Regions from separate parts of the Arsenophonus endosymbiont of Crataerina pallida genome, predicted to be linked through region 3. Evidence: predicted binding sites of a transcription regulator. Region 3 holds the regulator's gene; each other region holds the start of a gene.

What was found. Region 3 encodes Fur, which represses iron uptake genes when iron is present. Its sites were predicted from a motif close to ATAATAATGAGAACNACTATCAA; they were not measured.
Region 1: the regulator Fur is predicted to act here: its motif matches at 3,536-3,558, upstream of sodA (superoxide dismutase [Mn]).
Region 2: the regulator Fur is predicted to act here: its motif matches at 2,421-2,443, upstream of sufA (Fe-S cluster assembly scaffold SufA).

The regions. Positions count from the first base shown of each region.
Region 1 is NZ_OZ026540.1:3,734,632-3,742,257, forward strand. It holds gene dam (adenine-specific DNA-methyltransferase) at 1-117, shown strand, start outside; gene rpe (ribulose-phosphate 3-epimerase) at 117-788, shown strand; gene AACL31_RS20135 (phosphoglycolate phosphatase) at 788-1,492, shown strand; gene trpS (tryptophan--tRNA ligase) at 1,494-2,537, shown strand; gene sodA (superoxide dismutase [Mn]) at 2,840-3,466, opposite strand; partial or broken gene acs (acetate--CoA ligase) at 3,808-5,765, shown strand; rRNA gene rrf (5S ribosomal RNA) at 5,921-6,036, opposite strand; rRNA gene rrf (5S ribosomal RNA) at 6,186-6,301, opposite strand; rRNA gene AACL31_RS20165 (23S ribosomal RNA) at 6,456-7,626, opposite strand, start outside.
Region 2 is NZ_OZ026540.1:2,275,513-2,283,138, reverse strand. It holds partial or broken gene ydiJ (D-2-hydroxyglutarate dehydrogenase YdiJ) at 1-1,785, shown strand, start outside; gene AACL31_RS12230 (hotdog fold thioesterase) at 1,782-2,192, shown strand; gene sufA (Fe-S cluster assembly scaffold SufA) at 2,518-2,889, shown strand; gene sufB (Fe-S cluster assembly protein SufB) at 2,902-4,401, shown strand; gene sufC (Fe-S cluster assembly ATPase SufC) at 4,446-5,192, shown strand; partial or broken gene ydiK (AI-2E family transporter YdiK) at 5,926-6,660, shown strand; RNA gene rprA (antisense sRNA RprA) at 6,915-7,023, shown strand.
Region 3 is NZ_OZ026540.1:2,515,070-2,522,695, forward strand. It holds gene fldA (flavodoxin FldA) at 1-390, shown strand, start outside; gene fur (ferric iron uptake transcriptional regulator) at 550-1,017, shown strand; gene AACL31_RS13435 (lipase family protein) at 1,094-2,074, opposite strand; gene glnS (glutamine--tRNA ligase) at 2,286-3,950, opposite strand; partial or broken gene AACL31_RS13445 (glucose PTS transporter subunit IIA) at 4,162-4,548, opposite strand; partial or broken gene nagA (N-acetylglucosamine-6-phosphate deacetylase) at 4,548-5,147, shown strand; partial or broken gene nagC (DNA-binding transcriptional regulator NagC) at 5,175-6,395, shown strand; tRNA gene AACL31_RS13460 (tRNA-Met) at 6,901-6,977, shown strand; tRNA gene AACL31_RS13465 (tRNA-Leu) at 6,983-7,067, shown strand; tRNA gene AACL31_RS13470 (tRNA-Gln) at 7,097-7,171, shown strand; tRNA gene AACL31_RS13475 (tRNA-Gln) at 7,197-7,271, shown strand; tRNA gene AACL31_RS13480 (tRNA-Gln) at 7,297-7,371, shown strand.

The DNA of each region.
Region 1 (7,626 bases), 1.2 Mb from region 3:
CGTAGAACAATTAGTCGTAATAGCCTTGCTCGTAGAAAAGTCGATGAACTTTTGGCATTTTATAATCCAACTTATAAAAAAAACGCAAAAGGTAAAAAAACAAATCGGAGACAATAATGAAAGATTTTCTGATTGCCCCCTCTATTTTATCCGCAAATTTTGCATGTTTAGGTGAAGATACTGGGAAAGTCATTAAAGCTGGAGCTGATATTATCCATTTTGACGTAATGGATAACCATTATGTTCCAAATTTAACTTTTGGCCCAATGGTATGTAAAGCATTGCGAGATTATGGTATCAAGGCACCCATTGATGTGCATTTGATGGTAAAACCAGTAGATCGACTGATTCCTGACTTTGCTAAAGCTGGTGCAACCTATATTACCTTTCACGCTGAAGCAAGTGAGCATATTGATCGCACATTACAATTAATTAAAGATAACGGTTGTAAAGCTGGTTTAGCTTTTAATCCTGCTACACCATTAAACTATTTAGATTACGTGATAGATAAATTGGATATGATCCTAATCATGTCGGTAAATCCTGGTTTTGGTGGACAATCTTTTATTCCACAAACCCTAAATAAATTGTGTCAAGTTCGTAAAATGATCGATGAAAACGGTTATAATATTCGCCTAGAAGTTGATGGCGGGATCAATGTTAATAATATTATTAATGTTGCAAATGCAGGTGCTGACACCTTTGTCGCAGGTTCTGCAATTTTTAATCAACCAGATTACAAAACTGTCATTGATGCTATGCGTAAAAAGTTAGCTGAGGCAATTTAATGGCATTTAAAAAATTAACCAAGATTAAAGTTATTGCATTTGATTTGGATGGTACATTAGTCGACAGTGCAGGCGGATTAGCTGATGCTTTAGATCGTGCTTTAATCATTCAGCAATTACCCGCTGCGGGCAAAGAACTTGTTTCCACCTGGGTTGGTAATGGTGTCGATATTATGATAGAACGCGCATTAACTTGGGCAAATGTTAAAATCACACCAGAAATCAAAAATAATACTCGCCAATTATTTGATAAAATTTATGCAACTACAGTAATAACTGGTAGTCAGCTTTTTCCTGGAGTAAAAGAAACATTAGCAGAAATAGCCAAACAACCTTTACCAATGGCAATCGTCACCAATAAACCTACGCCATTTATTGACCCTTTATTAAAAAAATTAACCATTGATTGTTATTTTTCTTTAATATTAGGGGGCGATGACGTAAAAGAGAAAAAACCCCATCCTGCTCCACTGTATCTTACAATGGGAAAATTTGGCCTACATAAAGATCAATTATTATTTGTCGGTGATTCTCATAATGATATCTTAGCCGCTAAAGCTGCAGATTGTCCTTGTGTGGGTTTAACTTACGGATATAACTATGGTGAATCTATCGCATTAAGTAAACCAGATTATGTATTAGATAACTTTGCCGATCTACTTCCTGCGTTAGGACTACCACCTTTGACAACTCTGGGATCATAACATGAATACACCCCCTATAAATTCAACTAATACCGACAAAAAGCCTATTGTATTCAGTGGGGCTCAACCGTCTGGGGAATTAACCATCGGCAACTATATTGGCGCATTACGCCAATGGGTTCACATGCAAGATAATTATGACTGTATTTATTGTATTGTTGATCAACATGCCATTACAGTTCGTCAAGACCCCAAAGAATTAAGAAAACGTACGCTTGATACATTAGCCTTATACCTAGCTTGTGGTATTGATACTAAAAAAAGTATTATTTTTGTTCAATCCCATGTTCCGCAACATACTCAACTTAGTTGGGCGCTTAACTGTTATACCTATTTTGGTGAATTAAGCCGCATGACACAATTTAAAGACAAATCAACCCGTCATGCTGAAAATATTAATGCTGGATTATTTGATTATCCAGTATTAATGGCTGCCGATATTTTACTTTACCAGACAAACCAAGTCCCGGTTGGTATTGATCAAAAACAACATTTAGAATTAAGCCGCGATATTGCTCAACGTTTTAATTCGCTCTATGGTGAAATATTTACTGTACCCGATCCCTTTATTCCTGAAAAAGGAGCGCGGGTTATGTCTCTACAAGAACCACAAAAAAAGATGTCAAAATCAGATGATAACCGCAATAATGTAATAACTTTATTAGAAAACCCTAAATCAGCGGCTAAAAAAATAAAACGTGCCCTTACTGATTCTGACGAGCCACCGCAAATTTATTATGATACAGAAAACAAACCGGGTATTTCTAATCTGATAGATATCCTTTCTGGTGTAACAGGCACATCTACCTCTGAGATAGAAAAACAATTTACCGGAAAAATGTATGGCGATCTTAAAAACACCGTTGCTGAAGCTGCTTCGGATATGCTAATAAATATTCAAAGCCGTTTTGATGAATTTCGTAATAACGAAAAACTATTGAATGACATTATGTCTGAAGGTGCTAGCAAAGCAGAGGCTCGCGCTCAAGTAACCCTTAGTAAAGTTTATGACGCGATAGGTTTTATTAGTCCTATAAAAAAATAATGCTCTTCTCCCTCCTAAAACTCGAGGGAGATTGACATTAAGAATAAATTTAAAAATTAATAAAAATAAATAGTTAAAACAAATATAAATCTTTATTTTATTAATATATTTATTGAATGATATAGATAACAAAATACCATTTAGCGAAACAAAAAGTTTCTTTTATTTGTTTATATATAATTAATTAGAGTTAAAATTTTTTTCATTACTATAATTTTAATTCGTCATTAAAAAATATTAGTAGGCCAGTAAATAATCTGGCACCACTAACATTGATATTAAACAAACAGATAAAGTCAATGCTATTTTACTTTTTCTGCAAAACGTTTTGCCGCTTCATCCCAATTAACAACTGACCAAAAGGCTTTAATATATTCAGGGCGACGATTTTCATATTTAAGATAATAAGCATGTTCCCAAACATCAAGCCCTAAAATAGGATAACCGGAAACACCAGAAATATATTCCCCCATTAATGGGTTATCTTGATTAGCTGTCGAAACAACCGCCAGCTTTCCATCCGACTTCAATACTAACCACGCCCAGCCGGAACCAAAACGAGTGGCTGCTGCTTTTTCAAAGATTTCTTTAAAATTCTCAACGCTAGCAAAATCACGTTCAATCGCAGATTTCAACTCACCCTTTAGTTCAGTACCTGTTTTCAAACCGTTCCAAAACATACTATGATTGGCATGCCCACCTGCATTATTGCGTAAAAAAGTACGCTTATCGGCAGGCACCTTATCTAAATTTTGAATTAAATCATCTATATCAAGTTTAGCAAGCTCAGGAAAATCTTTTAACGCATCATTAGTATTATTGACATATGTTTGGTGATGTTTGGTATGATGGATCTTCATTGTCCTTTCATCAAAATGTGGCTCTAGTGCCCCATATTCATAAGGCAGGGAAGGTAATGTATAGCTCATCCGCATTAACTCCTGTTACTTAAATATAAAATAAATGTTTCAATCAATCCTTATTTTACAAGGATTACCATAATAATGAAAACAATTATAAACAATATATTTTTTAAAGTTTTTATTTCTCTATAAAAAAATCGACATATTAGCTCATTAGATTAAAATAAAATTTTTTCATAAAAACCATCAATTAAAACAATTTAAATAGAATAATTAATAAATAACAAATCTAAAATAAAACACCATCATTTACGTGATCACTTACACAAAAAAAAACAAATTCTTTTTCATAGGTTTAGTTAACTGCTCTTTGACATATGATTAACACAAATGAGGAGAAGAAAAATATGATATCAACGTTCAAGTACCCCATTCCTACTGAAATTGCCGCACATGCCTTAGTTAATAAAAAACAGTACCAACAAGATTATCAATTATCACTTGAAGATTCTGACGCTTTTTGGCGAGAAAAAGGTCAAATTGTTGACTGGATAAAACCCTATACCAAAGTAAAAAACACTTCATTTGATCCAGGGCACATTAACATCCAATGGTTTGAAGATGGTACCTTAAATTTAAGTGCTAACCGTCTAGATCGCCATTTACAATTACGCGGTGATCAAACTGCAATCATTTGGGAAGGCGATGATCCATCACAGTCTTATCATATAACTTACCGCCAACTTCATCATGATGTCTGCCTATTTGCCAATGCATTAAAAAAATTAGGCATCAAAAAAGGGATGTTGTTGCTATTTATATGCCGATGATACCTGAATCAGCCATCGCCATGTTAGCATGTACCCGCATTGGAGCTATTCACTCTGTTATCTTTGCTGGTTTTTCACCAGAAGCTATTGCAGGTCGCATTATTGACAGTAAAGCTAAACTGATCATTACCTCAGATGAAGGGTTAAGAGCAAATCGTACTATACCACTGAAAAAAAATGTTGATGAAGCGTTAAAAAATCCAGCAATTGAAAGTATTAATAATGTTATTGTTTTTAGACGAACAGGTAATCAAATCGATTGGCAGGAAAAACGTGATCATTGGTGGCATGAAGTTATTAAAGGCCTCAACGCTGACTGTCCCGCTGAAGAAATGAATGCGGAAGATCCTTTATTCATTCTTTATACATCTGGTTCAACAGGCAAACCCAAAGGCATCTTACACACTACTGGTGGCTATTTAGTTTATGTTTCTATCACTTTCAAATACGCATTTGACTACCAGGCAAAAGAAATTTATTGGTGCACTGCTGATATAGGCTGGGTAACAGGCCATAGTTACTTAATTTATGGCCCACTATCCAATGGAGCCACCACGCTAATGTTTGAAGGTGTACCTAACTATCCAAGTATAAATCGCATGGGCCAAATAGTTGATAAGCATAAAGTAAATATTCTTTATACCGCACCAACCGCAATTCGTGCTTTGATGGCAGAAGGAGATAAAGCTATTGAAGCAACTCAGCGTAATTCTTTAAGGATTTTAGGCTCTGTCGGTGAACCTATTAATCCGGAAGCTTGGGAATGGTACTACAAAAAAATAGGTAATGGTCATTGCCCTATTATTGATACTTGGTGGCAAACAGAAACCGGTGGTTTTATGCTTTTTCCCTTACCGGGAGCAACTGAACTTAAACCAGGATCAGCAACACTACCTTTTTTTGGTGTTAAGCCCGCGCTTATTGATAATTTAGGTAATTTACTTGAGGGTATTGCTGAAGGCAATCTTGTCATCATGGATTCATGGCCAGGACAAGCTAGAACCATTTATGGTGACCATGAACGCTTTGAGCAAACTTATTTTTCACTATTTAAAGGTATGTATTTCAGTGGAGATGGTGCTCGCCGTGATGAAGATGGTTATTACTGGATAACCGGTCGTGTTGACGACGTTTTAAATATTTCTGGTCATCGTTTAGGTACAGCCGAAATCGAATCTGCACTTGTAGCGTTCCCTAAAATTGCTGAGGCTGCCGTCGTTGGTGTCCCACATAATATTAAAGGACAAGCTATTTATGCCTACATTACATTAAATCATGGTGAAGAACCTTCAGCAGAACTTTATAATGAAGTACGCAATTGGGTGCGTAAAGAAATTGGACCAATAGCAACACCAGATATTCTTCACTGGACTGATGCATTACCAAAAACACGCTCAGGTAAAATTATGCGACGTATTCTAAGAAAAATTGCCACTGGTGATATAAATAATCTTGGTGATACATCAACGTTAGCGGATCCTAGTGTTGTTGAAAAACTACTAGAAGAAAAGGATTCGATTAATATTTCTAGTTAGATTAGTCAATTACCTATAATAAATGTCAAAAATATTAATAAAGCTAGTCGATAAAATAGATATAATTCAACTATAAAATATATTATTCATTAAGTTAGATTTATTATTTACATATACAGAAAAGCCACCTTAATTAGGTGGCCTTAATATTTTAAGCTTAGCAGTTCCCTACTCTCACATGGGGAGACCCCACACTACCATCGGCACTACGGCATTTCACTTCTGAGTTCGGCATGGGATCAGGTGGAGCTACCGCGCTATAGCTACTAAGCAAATTCTTTGCTATTTATATTTTAACGAACGTTTAAGCAGCCTATCCATCATATTAATAATTAAAAGTATAGATAAATAACGACTAGCCAAACTGTTCTATCACAGATCCATTTCGCTAACGGTCTTTCCCATTAGCCTTAAATTAAAGTCTGGCAGCTCCCTACTCTCACATGGGGAGACCCCACACTACCATCGGCGCTACGGCATTTCACTTCTGAGTTCGGCATGGGGTCAGATGGGACCACCGCGCTATTACCGCCAAACAAATTCTTTTCTATTTATCCCGTCTTATTTCGCTGCCTTACAGTCTGCTCACCTACCTCAGTAGCGAACACACCTCGGCCTTCAGTAAAATTCGACCAGATTCAATCTCAAAACAAGCTAAAATTCTCTCTCTCAAAACACCTTCGGTGTTGTCAGGTTAAGCCTCTCGGGTCATTAGTACTGGTTAGCTCAACGTATCGCTACGCTTACACACCCAGCCTATCTACGTCCTCGTCTCGAACACCCCTTATAGGACATTACTGTCAGGGAAGACTCATCTTGAGGCAAGTTTCCCGCTTAGATGCTTTCAGCGGTTATCTCTTCCGCACTTAGCTACCAGGCGATGCCATTGGCATGACAACCTGTACACCAGTGGTGCGTCCACTCCGGTCCTCTCGTACTAGGAGCAGCCCCCCTCAATCTTCCTTCGCCCACGACAGATAGGGACCGAACTGTCTCACGACGTTCTAAACCCAGCTCGCGTACCACTTTAAATGGCGAACAGCCATACCCTTGGGACCTACTTCAGCCCCAGGATGTGATGAGCCGACATCGAGGTGCCAAACACCGCCGTCGATATGAACTCTTGGGCGGTATCAGCCTGTTATCCCCGGAGTACCTTTTATCCGTTGAGCGATGGCCCTTCCATTCAGAACCACCGGATCACTAAGACCTACTTTCGTACCTGCTCGCGCCGTCACGCTCGCAGTCAAGCTGGCTTATGCCTTTGCACTAACCTCACGATGTCCGACCGTGATTAGCCAACCTTCGTGCTCCTCCGTTACGCTTTGGGAGGAGACCGCCCCAGTCAAACTACCCACCAGACACTGTCCTCAGCCCGGATTACGGGCCTAAGTTAGAACATCAAACATTAAAGGGTGGTATTTCAACGTTGGCTCCATGCAGACTGGCGTCCACACTTCAAAGCCTCCCACCTATCCTACACATCAAGGCTCAATGTTCAGTGTCAAGCTATAGTAAAGGTTCACGGGGTCTTTCCGTCTTGCCGCGGGTACACTGCATCTTCACAGCGAGTTCAATTTCACTGAGTCTCGGGTGGAGACAGCCTGGCCATCATTACGCCATTCGTGCAGGTCGGAACTTACCCGACAAGGAATTTCGCTACCTTAGGACCGTTATAGTTACGGCCGCCGTTTACTGGGGCTTCGATCAAGAGCTTCGCCTTACGGTTTACCCCATCAATTAACCTTCCAGCACCGGGCAGGCGTCACACCGTATACATCCACTTTCGTGTTTGCACAGTGCTGTGTTTTTAATAAACAGTTGCAGCCAGCTGGTATCTTCGACTGGCTTCAGCTCCGGA
Region 2 (7,626 bases), 240 kb from region 3:
CTTGCGTGCCACCGGAGCATTTAGCCGATTACATTGCTGAATTTCGTGCGTTGCTTGACCGCAATAATTTAGCTTATGGCATGTTTGGACATGTTGATGCAGGGGTATTACATGTTCGCCCGGTGATGGATATGTGTGATCCTCAACAAGAAGTATTAATGAAACAAATTTCAGATCAAATTGCTCAACTTACTGCTAAATATGGCGGCTTATTATGGGGGGAACACGGTAAAGGTTTTCGCTCCGCCTATGGCCCACAATTTTTTGGTGAAAAGCTTTATCAAATACTCTGTCAAATTAAAACCGCATTTGATCCCTTTAATCAATTAAACCCAGGAAAAATATGCTCATCAATTAATGTAGCGCTCCCGTTAATGCCTATCGATGCTGTAAAAAGAGGAACTTATGATCGCACTATCCCGATCAAAGTGAGGGAAACATTTGAGCAGGTTATGGCCTGTAATGGTAATGGCTTGTGCTTTAATTTTGACGTTAATAGTCCAATGTGTCCTTCAATGAAAATTTCCCAGCAACGAATTCATTCGCCAAAAGGCCGAGCAACATTAATGCGAGAATGGTTAAGATTACAGGTTAAGCAAGGCGTAAACTTAGCGTTATTTGCAGAAGATATTAATAGTTATAAACTCTCTTGGCTGCAAAAAATAACACGCCTATACCATACCTTGCGAGCTAAGAGTGGACAGTATGATTTTTCCCCATGAAGTAAAAGAGGCGATGGCGGGTTGTTTAGCCTGTAAAGCGTGTTCAACCCAATGCCCAGTTAAAATTGATGTTCCCACGTTTAGGGCAAAATTTTTAGCCCTCTATTATAGTCGTTATTTGCGACCAATTAGTGACTACGTGGTTGCCAATATTGAATTAACTTTGCCGCTGATGGCAAAACAACCACGCTGGTTTAATTTTATATTACGGCAAGGGTGGATACAAACCCTAGGTCACAAGGTGATTGGACTAACGGATTTTCCTCAACTGTCTACACCCAGTTTACAACAACAATTGGCTGGTCATGCAGCATTGTCTCTGTCATTGCCACAATTAGAAAGCTTACCTGAAGAGACTCGCAGCCAATTTGTTTTTGTCGTCCAAGATCCATTTACTAGTTATTATGATGCAAGGGTAGTTGCAGATTTTATACATTTAATTGAAATATTAGGTTATCGGCCTATATTGTTGCCATTTTCTGCTAATGGAAAAGCGTTGCATATTAAAGGATATTTAACCCGTTTTGCCAAAACAGCGCAAAAAACAGCGGATTTTCTTAACCGCTTAGCGCAATTATCAATTCCGATGGTCGGTATTGATCCAGCCTTAGTGCTCTGTTATCGCGATGAATATAGCCAGATCCTTGGTAATAAACGGGATAAATTCGAAGTTAAATTAGTTAATGAGTGGCTGATGACAGTATTAGCGCCAAAGCCAGCAGCGAAGTTAACGGCTGAAAAATGGTATCTATTAGGGCATTGTACCGAAATGTCATTGTTAGCTGATAGTGCCCAACAATGGATTAAAATTTTTGCTCAGTTTGGTCGTCAACTTATTAATGTTAATGTTGGTTGTTGCGGCATGGCAGGAACTTATGGTCATGAGGTTAAACATCTGGCTAATTCAAAGGGAATTTATGCCTTATCTTGGGGAAATCGATTACAAAAATTACCCAAAACACGTTGTCTAGCAACAGGTTACTCTTGTCGCAGTCAAGTAAAACGAATTGAAAATGAAACAATAAAACATCCTTTACAAGCGTTATTGGAGATATTTAAATGATTTGGCAGCGTTCTTATACCCTCGAAGAAATTAATAGTTGGAGTGATAACAGCATGTTATCCCATTTAGGGATTGTTATGTTAAGTATCAGTGACGATACTATTGAAGCAACAATGCCGGTTGATCAAAGTACCATGCAGCCGTTTGGATTACTACATGGTGGTGCTTCGGTGGTATTAGCCGAATCGTTAGGCTCGATAGCTGGTTATCTCTGCACTCAAGATAATCAAAAAGTAGTTGGCACCGAAATTAATGCTAGCCATATTAGGCCGGTATCTTCAGGAAAAGTACGTGGCGTATGTAGTGCAATTCATCTAGGTCGCCGGCGACAAGTCTGGTCGATAAAAATCTTTGATGAACAATTAAGACTGAGTTGTATTTGTCGTTTGACAACAGTAATCATTTAATGATTAGCACTTAAAGATAACTAAACGACAAAAACTCGATGATTTAGCGATACTTTGTTCGTCACGTTAAATATTGCTGAATTTGCGAGTTTATTTTATTTTTTTAATGTTTATCAACATGTTAATATGATTGATAAATTAGGAATCGTAAAAAAACAGTAAAATAAACGCCACTTTTTGCTGAAAAAACACTCTAATAAAAATATCCGCTTAAAATAAATGGTTGAAGTGAGAAATGTTATCATTACCATATATAATATTAAACAAAAAAAGTCTAGTTACATTGATAGTGTAATCTAGTCAAAATATTAGTTTTGTGAGGTCAATAATGGCAGAGCATGTTGATACTTTTTCTTTGAATGAAACAACTTGGCAGGGCCTTACCATAACCGATAAAGCAGCTGCTCAAATTCTTAAATTAATGAAAAAAAATCCTGCTAGTCAGGGATTATCTCTTAATATCAAGCAATCAGGTTGTGCAGGATTTGGTTATGTCATTACATTGATAGATAATCCAACTAAAGAATATTTGCTGTTTGAAAATAATGGCGCCAAACTTTTTGTTCCTCTAAAAGCAATGCCATTTATTGATGGTACTGAGGTTGATTATGTTCGTGAGGGACTTAATCAAGTATTCAAATTTAATAATCCTAAGGCTCAACACGCTTGTGGTTGTGGTGAAAGCTTTGGTATTTAAGTGAATTAAATTATGTCACAGCGTAATATAGAAATTGGTGATGATGTTCAACAATGGATAGCGGAGCATCGTTATAAAGAGGGGTTTTTCACTCAGGTTGCAACGGATGAATTAGCTAAAGGTCTCAATGAAGAGGTCATCAAAGCGATTTCAGCCAAACGTAATGAACCTGATTGGATGTTGCAGTTTCGTTTAGAGGCTTATCAACATTGGTTGGGTATGGAAGAACCCCACTGGCTTAAAGGCTATTATCCTGATTTAAACTACCAGGAATATAGTTATTATGCAGCGCCATCCTGCAATAGTTGCGATGATACTTGTCAAACTGAAACTGATTCATCGGCAGCGGGTGGGGATGAGCATAGCAATAATTATCTGACCGCCGAAGTTGAAGAAGCATTCAATAAACTTGGTGTACCAGTCCGTGAGGGTAAATTGGTTGCGGTAGATGCTATTTTTGACTCTGTTTCTGTTTCAACAACTTATCGTAGCGAATTAGCGAAACTGGGTATTATTTTTTGCTCTTTTGGTGAAGCTATCCAACAGTATCCTGAGTTAGTAAAAAAATATATTGGTACGGTCGTTTCTAATCGAGACAATTTTTTTGCGGCATTAAATTCTGCTGTCGCTTCTGATGGGACATTTGTTTATGTGCCAAAAGGAGTTCGTTGCCCGATGGAATTATCAACCTATTTCCGTATTAATTCAGCTAAGACCGGTCAGTTTGAGCGCACTATCTTGATTGCTGATGAAGGTAGTTACGTTAGTTATATTGAAGGATGCTCTGCTCCGGTGCGAGATAGCTATCAATTACATGCTGCGGTAGTTGAAGTTATTATTCATAAAGATGCTGAAGTAAAATATTCTACCGTACAAAACTGGTTTTCAGGTGGTGAAAGTGAAACCGGTGGCATTTTAAACTTTGTCACCAAACGCGCCTTATGCGAGGGTGAGAATGCCAAAATGTCCTGGACACAGTCTGAAACAGGTTCGGCTATTACTTGGAAATATCCTAGTGTTATTTTGCAAGGGGATAATTCGGTGGGGGAATTCTTTTCAGTGGCATTAACCAATGGTAATCAACAGGCTGATACCGGTACAAAAATGATCCATATTGGTAAGAATACGCATTCCACCATCATCTCTAAAGGGATCTCAGCTGGTCGTAGTCAAAATAGTTACCGCGGTTTAGTAAAGATTTTACCGACGGCAGAAAATGCCAGAAATTATACCCAATGTGATTCTATGTTAATTGGCACTCAATGTGGCGCGCATACTTTTCCTTATATTGAAGTAAAAAATAGTAGCGCACAGTTAGAGCATGAAGCTACAACATCTCGTATTGGTGAAGATCAACTCTTTTATTGTTTGCAACGAGGTATTAGTGAGGATGACGCCATTTCGATGATCGTAAATGGTTTCTGTAAAGATGTCTTTTCTGAATTACCATTAGAGTTTGCCGTTGAAGCACAAAAATTGTTAGCAATTAGTTTGGAGCATAGTGTGGGTTGATGGTTCCTATTAAAAGAATACTCAGTTATTCAAAGGCCAATGAAATGTTAAGTGTTAAAAATTTAAATGTCAGTATTGAAGGTAATCAAATTCTTAACGGATTAAATCTAGAAGTAAAAGCGGGTGAAGTACATGCAATCATGGGGCCTAATGGATCAGGCAAGAGTACATTATCAGCGACACTGGCAGGACGTGAAGAATATCAAGTAGAACAGGGTGAAATTCTATTCAAAAATAAAAATTTGCTTGAGTTATCGCCGGAAGAACGTGCAGGAGAAGGTATATTTTTAGCCTTTCAATATCCAGTGGAAATTCCTGGCGTAAGTAATCAATTTTTCTTACAAACCTCGGTTAATGCAGTAAGAGAGTATCGTAAGCAGCCACCACTAGATAGATTTGATTTTCAGGATTTTATTGAAGATAAAATTGAACTACTTGATATGCCGAAAGATTTACTTACTCGATCAGTAAATGTCGGTTTCTCTGGTGGAGAAAAAAAGCGCAATGATATTTTACAGATGGCAGCGTTAGAGCCTGAGTTATGTATTTTAGATGAAACTGACTCGGGTCTTGATATTGATGCCTTAAAAGTTGTGGCTAATGGCGTGAACTCACTTCGTAGCCCTGAAAGAGCTTTTATCATCGTTACTCACTATCAGCGTATTTTGGATTATGTACAGCCTGATTTTGTTCATGTTCTCCATCAAGGCAAAATTATTCAATCAGGTGATTTTACCTTGGCCAAAAAACTGGAGGTACAAGGCTATGGCTGGCTTATTGACCAACAGTGAAAGAGCAGAAAAACAGCAGCAAGTCACAAAGTTAAATCAACAGGCGCTAAAAAGCTTTGCGACACTTTTTTATGCCAGTAAGAGAGCAAATGAAAAACAAGCTCAGGCCTATTGGCAGCAGGTAGAGAAAATTGGTTTTCCGCCATTTCGCCATGAAGAGTGGCATTATACGCCGTTGGCAAAAGTACTTAACGCTCAATACCAATTAAATAGTGATAAAGTTAACACAATTACTGCTGAGCAATTAAAACAGCTGGCTATCTCCCTTGACGGCTGGCGAATTGTTTTGTTTGATGGATGTCTTATCCCTGACTTAAGTAGTGATAACTTTGGTCCTTATCAAATTCAAATGATGGATGCGCAAGCACAGCTTCCAGCGCCTATCGTGACCGATGAAATATTCCTGTATTTAACTGAGAGTCTGGCCGCTCAACCCCTAATGATTAAATTGGCCGCTAATCAACAGGTAGAAAAACCGCTCTATATATTGAATATTACCTCTGGTTCAAATCACCATAATTATGTTAATACTAGTCACTATCGCTATCATTTAGAGATTGGTGCCAATTGCAAATCGCAGGTTGTTGAACATTTTGTTTCTGTTGATGATAAGCCGCATCTGACAGGCAGTCGATTGACCGCTAATATAGGTGATAATAGTCATTTTAGTCATATTAAACTTAGCGTTGAAAACAACCAAAGTCACCATTTTGCCCATAATGACATCTTGTCATATGGTTGGCATACATTGGTCGCTAATGGCGGTAATACATTAATTGCTAAACTACAACCGTATGTTGGAGAAGCAACCAGCTGGTTCTTAGCGCAAGCCATTAATGCCGGGCGTTTCGTGTTTCATCTTGTCGTAATGTTACTATTTAGTGCATTACTCTATTTGCAGGGAGAAAGTGTTATATTAAGTATTCGGCATTTTGCCATTCGCCTGGCAGGTACGCGAGGCGATACCGCGATCCTACTTGCAGGCCAATCAATTCGCGCTGTTGCATTAGGTGTAGTAGTTACCGCATTAATACAAGCAATTACCAGTGGTATTGGTTTAGCTTTAGCAGATATTCCTTATGCTGCGATATTAACAATTCTTATCTTTGTATGTTGTGTTGCCCAACTTGGACCATTATTGATTATGGTACCCTCCATAGTATGGTTATTCTGGTCAGGCAATACCAGCTGGGCCATTATTATGATTGTATGGAGCATAATTGTCGCAACAATGGATGGCGTACTACGTCCTATTTTAATAAGAATGGGGGCGAATTTATCAATGATACTTATTTTGATTGGCGCTATTGGTGGAATTTTATCATTTGGCGTAATTGGTCTTTTTATTGGTCCAGTCGTTTTAGCTGTCTCACATAATTTACTAACCGCCTGGATGAATGAGGTTTCGAAACCAACTAAGTTATCAAATAATTTAACCAAATCTAATTTATATAAGAAAGATCCTTAAATTAAAATGATTGACTTAATTAATATTCTTGTTAATCATTATACTTAAATTATTTGAAATTTGTTGCGCTAAAAATTTTCCAAAATACCGATTAATACCGTACAATTAAATTTCATTAATTTTAACATTAGTATGATTAAATAATAATCTTATATAATTATACTATAAAGTTAAATTTTTATTGAGATAATTCTTAGTGATAAAACCTTAGAGTTATCTTAATATAATGCTTATAGATTAACCTCTTTATAAATTATTGGTTTCAATATTCCTAGCATTATTATGCAATAAAAAATCATGAAACCTACAGAATATTGCTGTGTGTAGTCTTTGCCTGTCAGCCCATGATAGGCTTTTTTTTTCTATTGCAAATAGTAATATTAATGATAATCAATTGATTTATAATGATATTATTGACTTTTATTTATAATAATCTAAAGCGCATCTGCTATAAAGTAAGATACTTACCTATAAATATTCATATTTTTAATTAAGCCTGCCAAACATTGATTAATAATAAAACATGCATAAATTTTACCTGTTATTCATTTACCACTCAATTGATTATCTAATACCATATATTATTATTTGATTTCTATTATATAACAGTAAATAAACCTTATTCTATATCATAATCTGGTCTGTCATCCGTCCAGCTATAATTAAACATATAATTTACAAATTTCAACTATGTTATTTTTTTAACGTCACTGAATATAAATAAAATAGTAAAAATAACCTAAAGTTAACAATAAATAAGTGAATGGAATACCATGAAAATCAAATAAAAGTTTTGAACGATATATTTTGACTATAATATAAACAAATAAAATCTATTATTTAAAATAATAACATTTTATTATATAATTGCATTTAGATTAAAAAACATATTTATTATCTATTTTATTGCTCAAAGAATGAATAAAAAACTATAAAAAACAGATAAATATTACTGATTATTCTAAT
Region 3 (7,626 bases):
TTTGATATTTTACTATTCGGTATTCCTACCTGGTATTATGGTGAAGCACAGTGTGATTGGGATGACTTCTTTCCGACATTAGAAGAAATTGATTTTACCAATAAGCTAGTAGCTATTTTTGGTTGTGGCGATCAAGAAGATTATGCGGAATATTTCTGTGATGCTATGGGTACTGTGAAAGAGATTATTGAACCTAATGGTGCTATCATTGTTGGCCATTGGCCAACAGAAGGTTACCACTTCGAAGCATCAAAAGGGCTCGCTGATGACTCTAACTTTATTGGCCTTGCCATTGATGAAGACAGGCAACCGGAACTAACCGCTGAGCGAGTGGAAAGCTGGGTAAAACAAATATCCGAAGAGCTAAATTTACAAACTATTATCGATTGATAGCTGTCAATATTTTTTGTATATGATAATTCCTGCAAATTGTGTAATGATATTATGACATATATAATTGTAAAATTAGTTTGAAATAAACAGTATACTACTGTTAACGATGTTTTGATATTATTGAATTCACTGCTAATGCAACAAGGTAGGATCCGCATGACCGACAACAGTAAAGCATTGAAGAATGCAGGGCTTAAAGTAACACTTCCACGTTTAAAAATTTTAGAGGTATTACAAGAGCCTGAATGCCATCATGTCAGTGCGGAAAATCTCTATAAAAAACTCATTGATATGGGGGAAGAGATTGGCCTCGCAACGGTTTATCGTGTTCTAAATCAATTTGATGACGCGGGTATTGTTACTCGCCATAATTTTGAAGGCGGTAAATCGGTTTTTGAGTTGACACAACAACATCACCATGATCACTTAATTTGCTTAGATTGTGGTAAAGTCATTGAATTCAGCGATGAATCCATTGAGACACGACAAAAAAATATTGCGGAACGTCATGGCATCAAGCTCTCTAATCACAGTCTCTATCTATATGGACATTGCTCCAAAAAAGATCATTGTGATGAAAACGATTTGGGCCACCCTGCCCGCAATAGTAAAGAAGAAAAATAACCCAGCCTATTACTATTTTTGTTATTAATCAGTTAAAAATAAAAGGATAATTGCAGTCCAATTTCTCCTTTTATTTTCAAGTTTGTAGCGCATAAATAAGACTATGCTTGACATAATTTGAATGTGCCGCTAAAAAGTTGTCTTTTTTGTTCGTTGCTTGGGGAATAATATTAATTTTACCAATATGATCAACCGCAAAAAATTTATCCATCTTCGGAATAACATCACCTTCGACATAATGATGATTGATATTATGCATAGCCTTCTCTAAATCTAAACTACCATGTTGCTTTAACAAATCGCGCTGTAAACCTCGGCCAAATTGAGCACTGCTAAAACATTCCGCCAAAATAACATTTTCTTTGCTAGATACCTTCAGTGCTGCATAAGCAGCTAAACCACCACCTAATGAATGACCACTGGTTGAAAGCCTGTATCCATTCCATTCCCCATCCATTTGAACCAGTTGTTGCAGATTATGCATTAATTGCGCAGCCTGCTTATAGCAAGCTGGAACACCACCAAATACATTATGAACATTCGCCTCGCATTGCTTAATAAAATTATTAATATTTTTTATATAACGCGGAGCTCCACCGCTCACTCCATGACCGCTGGTTGTCCCACCAAATACCAATCGAATTTCCCGCTCAACCTTATTGCGAAAGATATAAGCCACCAATCCAGTATGACTATCTTCTAATAGACCATCTTGTGGATAAAGTTTTATATTAGTCATTTTAGACACAAACCTTACCAATTCACGATCAATTCCCCACTGGGTTGCTTCTAAAATTGTAAAGTCACGATTGTAAACAAAATCAGCCAATAGAGCATTATGATAACGTTGCTCACTGCTGGCTTTATCTATTGGAAAACTTAATTTTTGACAAGTATGCAAACCCTTTAATGGTCTTTTTTGTACCGATATAAAGGCATCACTGTTATAAATACTTTTTAATGGACAGGTGAAATTGATCTTAGGTGATATCGTTTGCAGTTCTGCTTGTAAAACCGCTTTTTCTATTGGAAGAGATGAATTAATAAACTTAAGCATGATATAACATCCTTGTTAGTAACCAATTGATTTTTTTGATAAGGATATTGACTACATATTTTTTTGACTTGCTCTAAACGAATAAAAATTTATAACAGAAAGCCATTTTTCTGTTAATAAAAATATCTCGTTAACAATAATGACGATATTTTTTAATAAAAAGCGTGGCTATAAACCACGCTTTTACCATAACTCTTAACGGGGTAATTTCTTAGCTTGCTATTTTTGCCCAACTATCTCTTAAGCCTACAGTGCGATTAAATACCAGCTGCTTAGCTGTATGATCATGGCTATCTGCACAAAAATAACCCTCGCGTTCAAACTGATAAGCTTTTCCCGGTTGCGCGGTAATTAAACTTGGTTCAACAAACCCATAGCGAATCACTAAAGAATCAGGATTAATGGTAGCTAAAAAGTCCTCTTCTGCGGCAGGATTAGGCACAGTAAATAAGCGATCATACAATCGGATCTCTGCTGGCAAGGCATGTGATGCACTGACCCAATGGATAACCCCTTTGACTTTACGTCCATCAGCAGGATCTTTATTTAATGTATCAGCATCATAAGTACAATAAATCGTGGTAATGTTGCCTTCTGCATCTTTATCAACCCGATTAGCTTGTACAATATAAGCATTTCGTAAACGCACTTCTTTACCCAAAACTAAGCGCTTATATTGCCGATTAGCTTCTTCACGAAAATCAGCTCGATCGATATAAAGTTCCCGACTAAATGGCACTTGTCGAGTGCCCATCTCAGGTTTATTGGGGTGATTATACATCGTCAGCATTTGCTCATCAGCAGACATATTTTCAATCACTAACTTTATGGGATCTAATACCGCCATTGCCCGTGGTGCATTTTCATTTAGATCATCACGAATACAAGATTCCAATGCTGCCATTTCAACAGTATTATCTTGCTTAGTCACGCCAATACGCCGACAAAATTCACGAATCGACGCTGCCGTATAACCACGACGACGTAAACCTGAAATGGTTGGCATTCTGGGATCATCCCAGTTTTCAACCCTATTCTCCGCCACTAACTGATTTAGTTTACGTTTTGACATCACCGTATAGGCAAGATTTAGACGCGAAAACTCATACTGTCTTGGATGACAATCAATGGTAATATTATCTAATACCCAATCATATAATCGGCGATTATCTTGAAATTCCAGGGTACAAAGTGAATGGGTAATCCCCTCCAATGCGTCCGAAATACAATGAGTAAAATCATACATTGGATAAATACACCATTTATTACCCGATTGGTGGTGTTCAGCATATTTTATCCGATATAACACCGGATCGCGCATGACAATAAAAGAGGATAACATATCAATTTTAGCACGTAGACAGGCCTTTCCTTCTTCAAATCCACCCGCACGCATCTTGTCAAATAGCTGCAAATTCTGCTCAATAGTGCGATCACGATATGGACTATTTTTACCTGGCTGCTTTAAAGTTCCGCGATATTCACGAATAGCATCGGGACTTAATTCATCAACATAAGCTAAGCCTTTTTTAATCAGCTCAATAGCATATTGATATAGGTCATCAAAATAATCTGACGAATATTTTACGTTACCACTCCAATTAAACCCTAACCATTTTACATCTTCTTGAATGGAATTAACATATTCAACATCTTCTTTAACTGGATTAGTATCATCAAAACGCAAATTGCATTGACCCTGATAATCCTCTGCAATACCAAAATTCAAACAGATTGATTTGGCATGACCAATATGTAAATAACCATTAGGTTCAGGTGGAAAACGGGTATATACATGAGTATGCTTACCTGTAGCCAAATCTTCTTCAATAATCTGGCGAATGAAATTTGTTGGGCGAGTATCTGCCTCATTCATTGTCATAGTTCCTCAATGCAAAAGCATGTTAATAACGCTTTTATCATCTACGATATCCGAATTAGAAACAACCGTTTATTAACATATATTATTAGGCTTTATTTAATCAATAAAAAGCTCATAAAGGAAAAACGGGAGGTTCATAACCCTTCCCGTTTTTATTCATTATTAATTATATGGTTATCATATCAAATCATAATGATAAAACACATTACTTCAATACATCATAAATTGGTGTTACTCCAGCGATTACTTCACCAGTTGCAACTATTGTCAATCCCTGATAATCATCAATATTACTGATAACGACTGGACTTATCATTGACTTAGCATGCTGTTCCAAATAATCGAGATCTAATTTCAGGATAGGCTGACCTACCTTTACATCACTATTTTCTTCAACTAAACGCTCACAACCCTGCCCTTTTAACGTTACAGTATCAATACCCATGTGAACGATCACTTCAACACCTTCATTCGTCTCGATGCAGAAAGCATGATTGGTAGCAAAAATTTTCACAATCTTACCGGATACAGGCGCTAATACCTCACCACTCGTTGGCTTAATCGCTAAACCATCACCGACAATACGGCTAGCTAGTTGAAGCCGGTATTGTTGTTTCAGCAGGCCATTCCAATGCCACTTATGAAGAAGCACAAAATGGCTTCAAGGCAGGTATTCAATTCTCAACCCATCTTTTCAATGCCATGCCTGCTATTTCAGGTCGAGCCCCGGGATTAGTGGGTGCTATTTACAACACTCCTAATGTATATGCAGGAATTATTGCCGATGGATTACATGTTCACTGGGCTAATATTCGTGACAGTAAACAATTAAAAGGCGATAAATTAGTTCTAGTAACAGATGCCACCGCACCTGCTGGTCTGGATTCTAATGGCAGTGAAATGGATTATTTTACCTTTGCTGGTAAAACCATATATTATCGCGATGGATTATGTGTTGATAAAAATGGTACATTAAGTGGTTCATCCTTAACGATGATAGATGCTGTCAAAAATATCGTTGAACATGTAGGTATTGCATTAGATGAAGCATTACGAATGGCCACACTTTATCCAGCTCGTGCTATTGGTGTCGACAAAAAACTTGGGAGCATAGAAAAAGATAAAGTTGCAAACCTTATCGTATTTGATCACGACTTCATCATCCGCAAAACCATTGTTAATGGCCGTTAAATAGAACTGTAACGAGCATATATACTGATGAGTCACAATTACATCTTGAAGCAAATTGGTAATATTGATTTAGTTAAACAATTAAATAGTGCTGTTGTATATCGAATTATTGATCAAAATGGCCCTATTTCTCGAATTCAGATCTCAGAACAAAGCCAGTTGGCGCCTGCTAGTGTAACCAAAATAACCCGCCAACTACTGGAGCGTGGTTTAATTAAAGAAGTCGCTCAACAAGCCTCTACCGGTGGTCGCCGACCAATTTCAATTATTTCTGAACATCATATTTTTCATAGCATCGGTGTCAGATTAGGCCGTCGTGACTGTACATTAGCACTTTACGCCTTAAACGGCAAAATGCTCGCCGAAGCGCATTCACCCTTACCAGAAACCGGTCAACAAAAAACAGAAAATCATTTAATTGCCGCCATTGAAAATTTCATTCAACAACATCAACGCCCTAATCGCGAGTTGATTGCTATTTCAGTTATTTTACCTGGCTTAGTCAATCCATAAGCAGGAATTGTCCATTATATGCCCCATATAAAAGTACATAACTGGCAATTGCTGCGTAATCTGAAAGAGCATTTCAAAATAACCTGTTTTATCGGTCACGACATTTGTAGTTTTGCACTGGCAGAACATTATTTCGGCGCTACACAAAATTGCGCCGATTCAATTTTTGTACGCATCCATCATGGCGCTGGTGCAGGTGTGGTTATGGGTGGTGAAATTTTATTGAACAACCGTTACAATCTGGGTGAAATCGGCCATATACAAATAGATCCATTAGGAGAACGTTGTCATTGTGGTAACTTTGGTTGTCTGGAAACCGTTGCAGCTAATAGCGCTATTGAAAATAGAATTAGGCAACAACTTGACCAAAATTATCCGAGCCAATTAAAATCAAATAACTGTTCTATTAAAGCAATTTGCCAGGCGGCAAATAAAAACGATCCGTTAGCAATTGAAGTAATTAAACACGTAGGCCATCATCTTGGTAAAGCAATTGCCATTATTATTAACCTATTTAATCCGCAAAAAGTCGTCATTGCAGGAGAAATTACAGCAGCTGAAAAAGTTCTCCTACCCGCCGTGCAAAACTGTATCAAAACCCAAGCGCTAAAAGATTTCCGCAATGATTTACCGATTGTTACTTCACAACTGGTACATAATTCAGCTATTGGCGCTTTCGCCTTAACTAAGCGTGCTATGTTAAATGGCGAACTTTTACAACATTTGCTTGAATAGCAATAGCGTTGTAATACATTTATCTATGCTTTTACTAGCGCGAATATAAAGAATTTATGGTGCCACTCACATTTATCTTTTATTTTAATAGACAACAGCAATTATTAATCGCTGCAAACTAGCTGCATAGATATACAATATTACGCGCTAATTTGTTTACTTTTGCCCACTAACAAGTTGCTCAATGGCCATCAACATTTTATCGCAAGATACCAATAAGATGCTTTTGGTTGTTAATGGAAATTATCACTACCATTGAAATAAAAAGCATCGCTTCACTTCACGAGCAAAAATATCTTAACTTAATTAGCTTTTATATTTAACATATCAAGCTATTATTATTTGGCGACAACGTCGTTATTTTTTGTCGATTATATCGACAAAATGATTACAACCCAAACAAACAGATACTTTTCTGTAGAAATCGTAAAAAAATCAGTTGACGACTCGGGTCGATATACGCATAATTCGCCCCTCAACGCCGATAAAGGTTATGCAAAAAGATGGCTACGTAGCTCAGCTGGTTAGAGCACAGCACTCATAATGCTGGGGTCACAGGTTCGATTCCCGTCGTAGCCACCATATTTGCGGGAGTGGCGAAATTGGTAGACGCACCAGATTTAGGTTCTGGCGCCGCAAGGTGTGCGAGTTCAAGTCTCGCCTCCCGCACCATTCTTTATAAAAATTATTTATATTCTCGTTGGGGTATCGCCAAGCGGTAAGGCACCAGGTTTTGATCCTGGCATTCCCAGGTTCGAATCCTGGTACCCCAGCCATATTATAGATATTAGTTTATCCAGTTGGGGTATCGCCAAGCGGTAAGGCACCAGGTTTTGATCCTGGCATTCCCAGGTTCGAATCCTGGTACCCCAGCCATATTATAGATATTAGTTTATCCAGTTGGGGTATCGCCAAGCGGTAAGGCACCAGGTTTTGATCCTGGCATTCCCAGGTTCGAATCCTGGTACCCCAGCCATATAAATCAATGAGTTACAAAATTCATTACTTCCGAAAAGAATATAAAAAGAATATCCAGTAAGAATATCTTTACTCAAAATGACTAAAAAATCACCTACAAATTAACCATTGACGAAAGAAGAAATCATGCGCTATAGTTTATTTGCATCTGCAAAATCAGGTGTTGGTATTGGTCTACCATAGTTCTAACAGGCGACAGATGACGCGCCAGCGTCTTTTTTGTTGTCATAGCCTAGTCACATATCAATGGTGG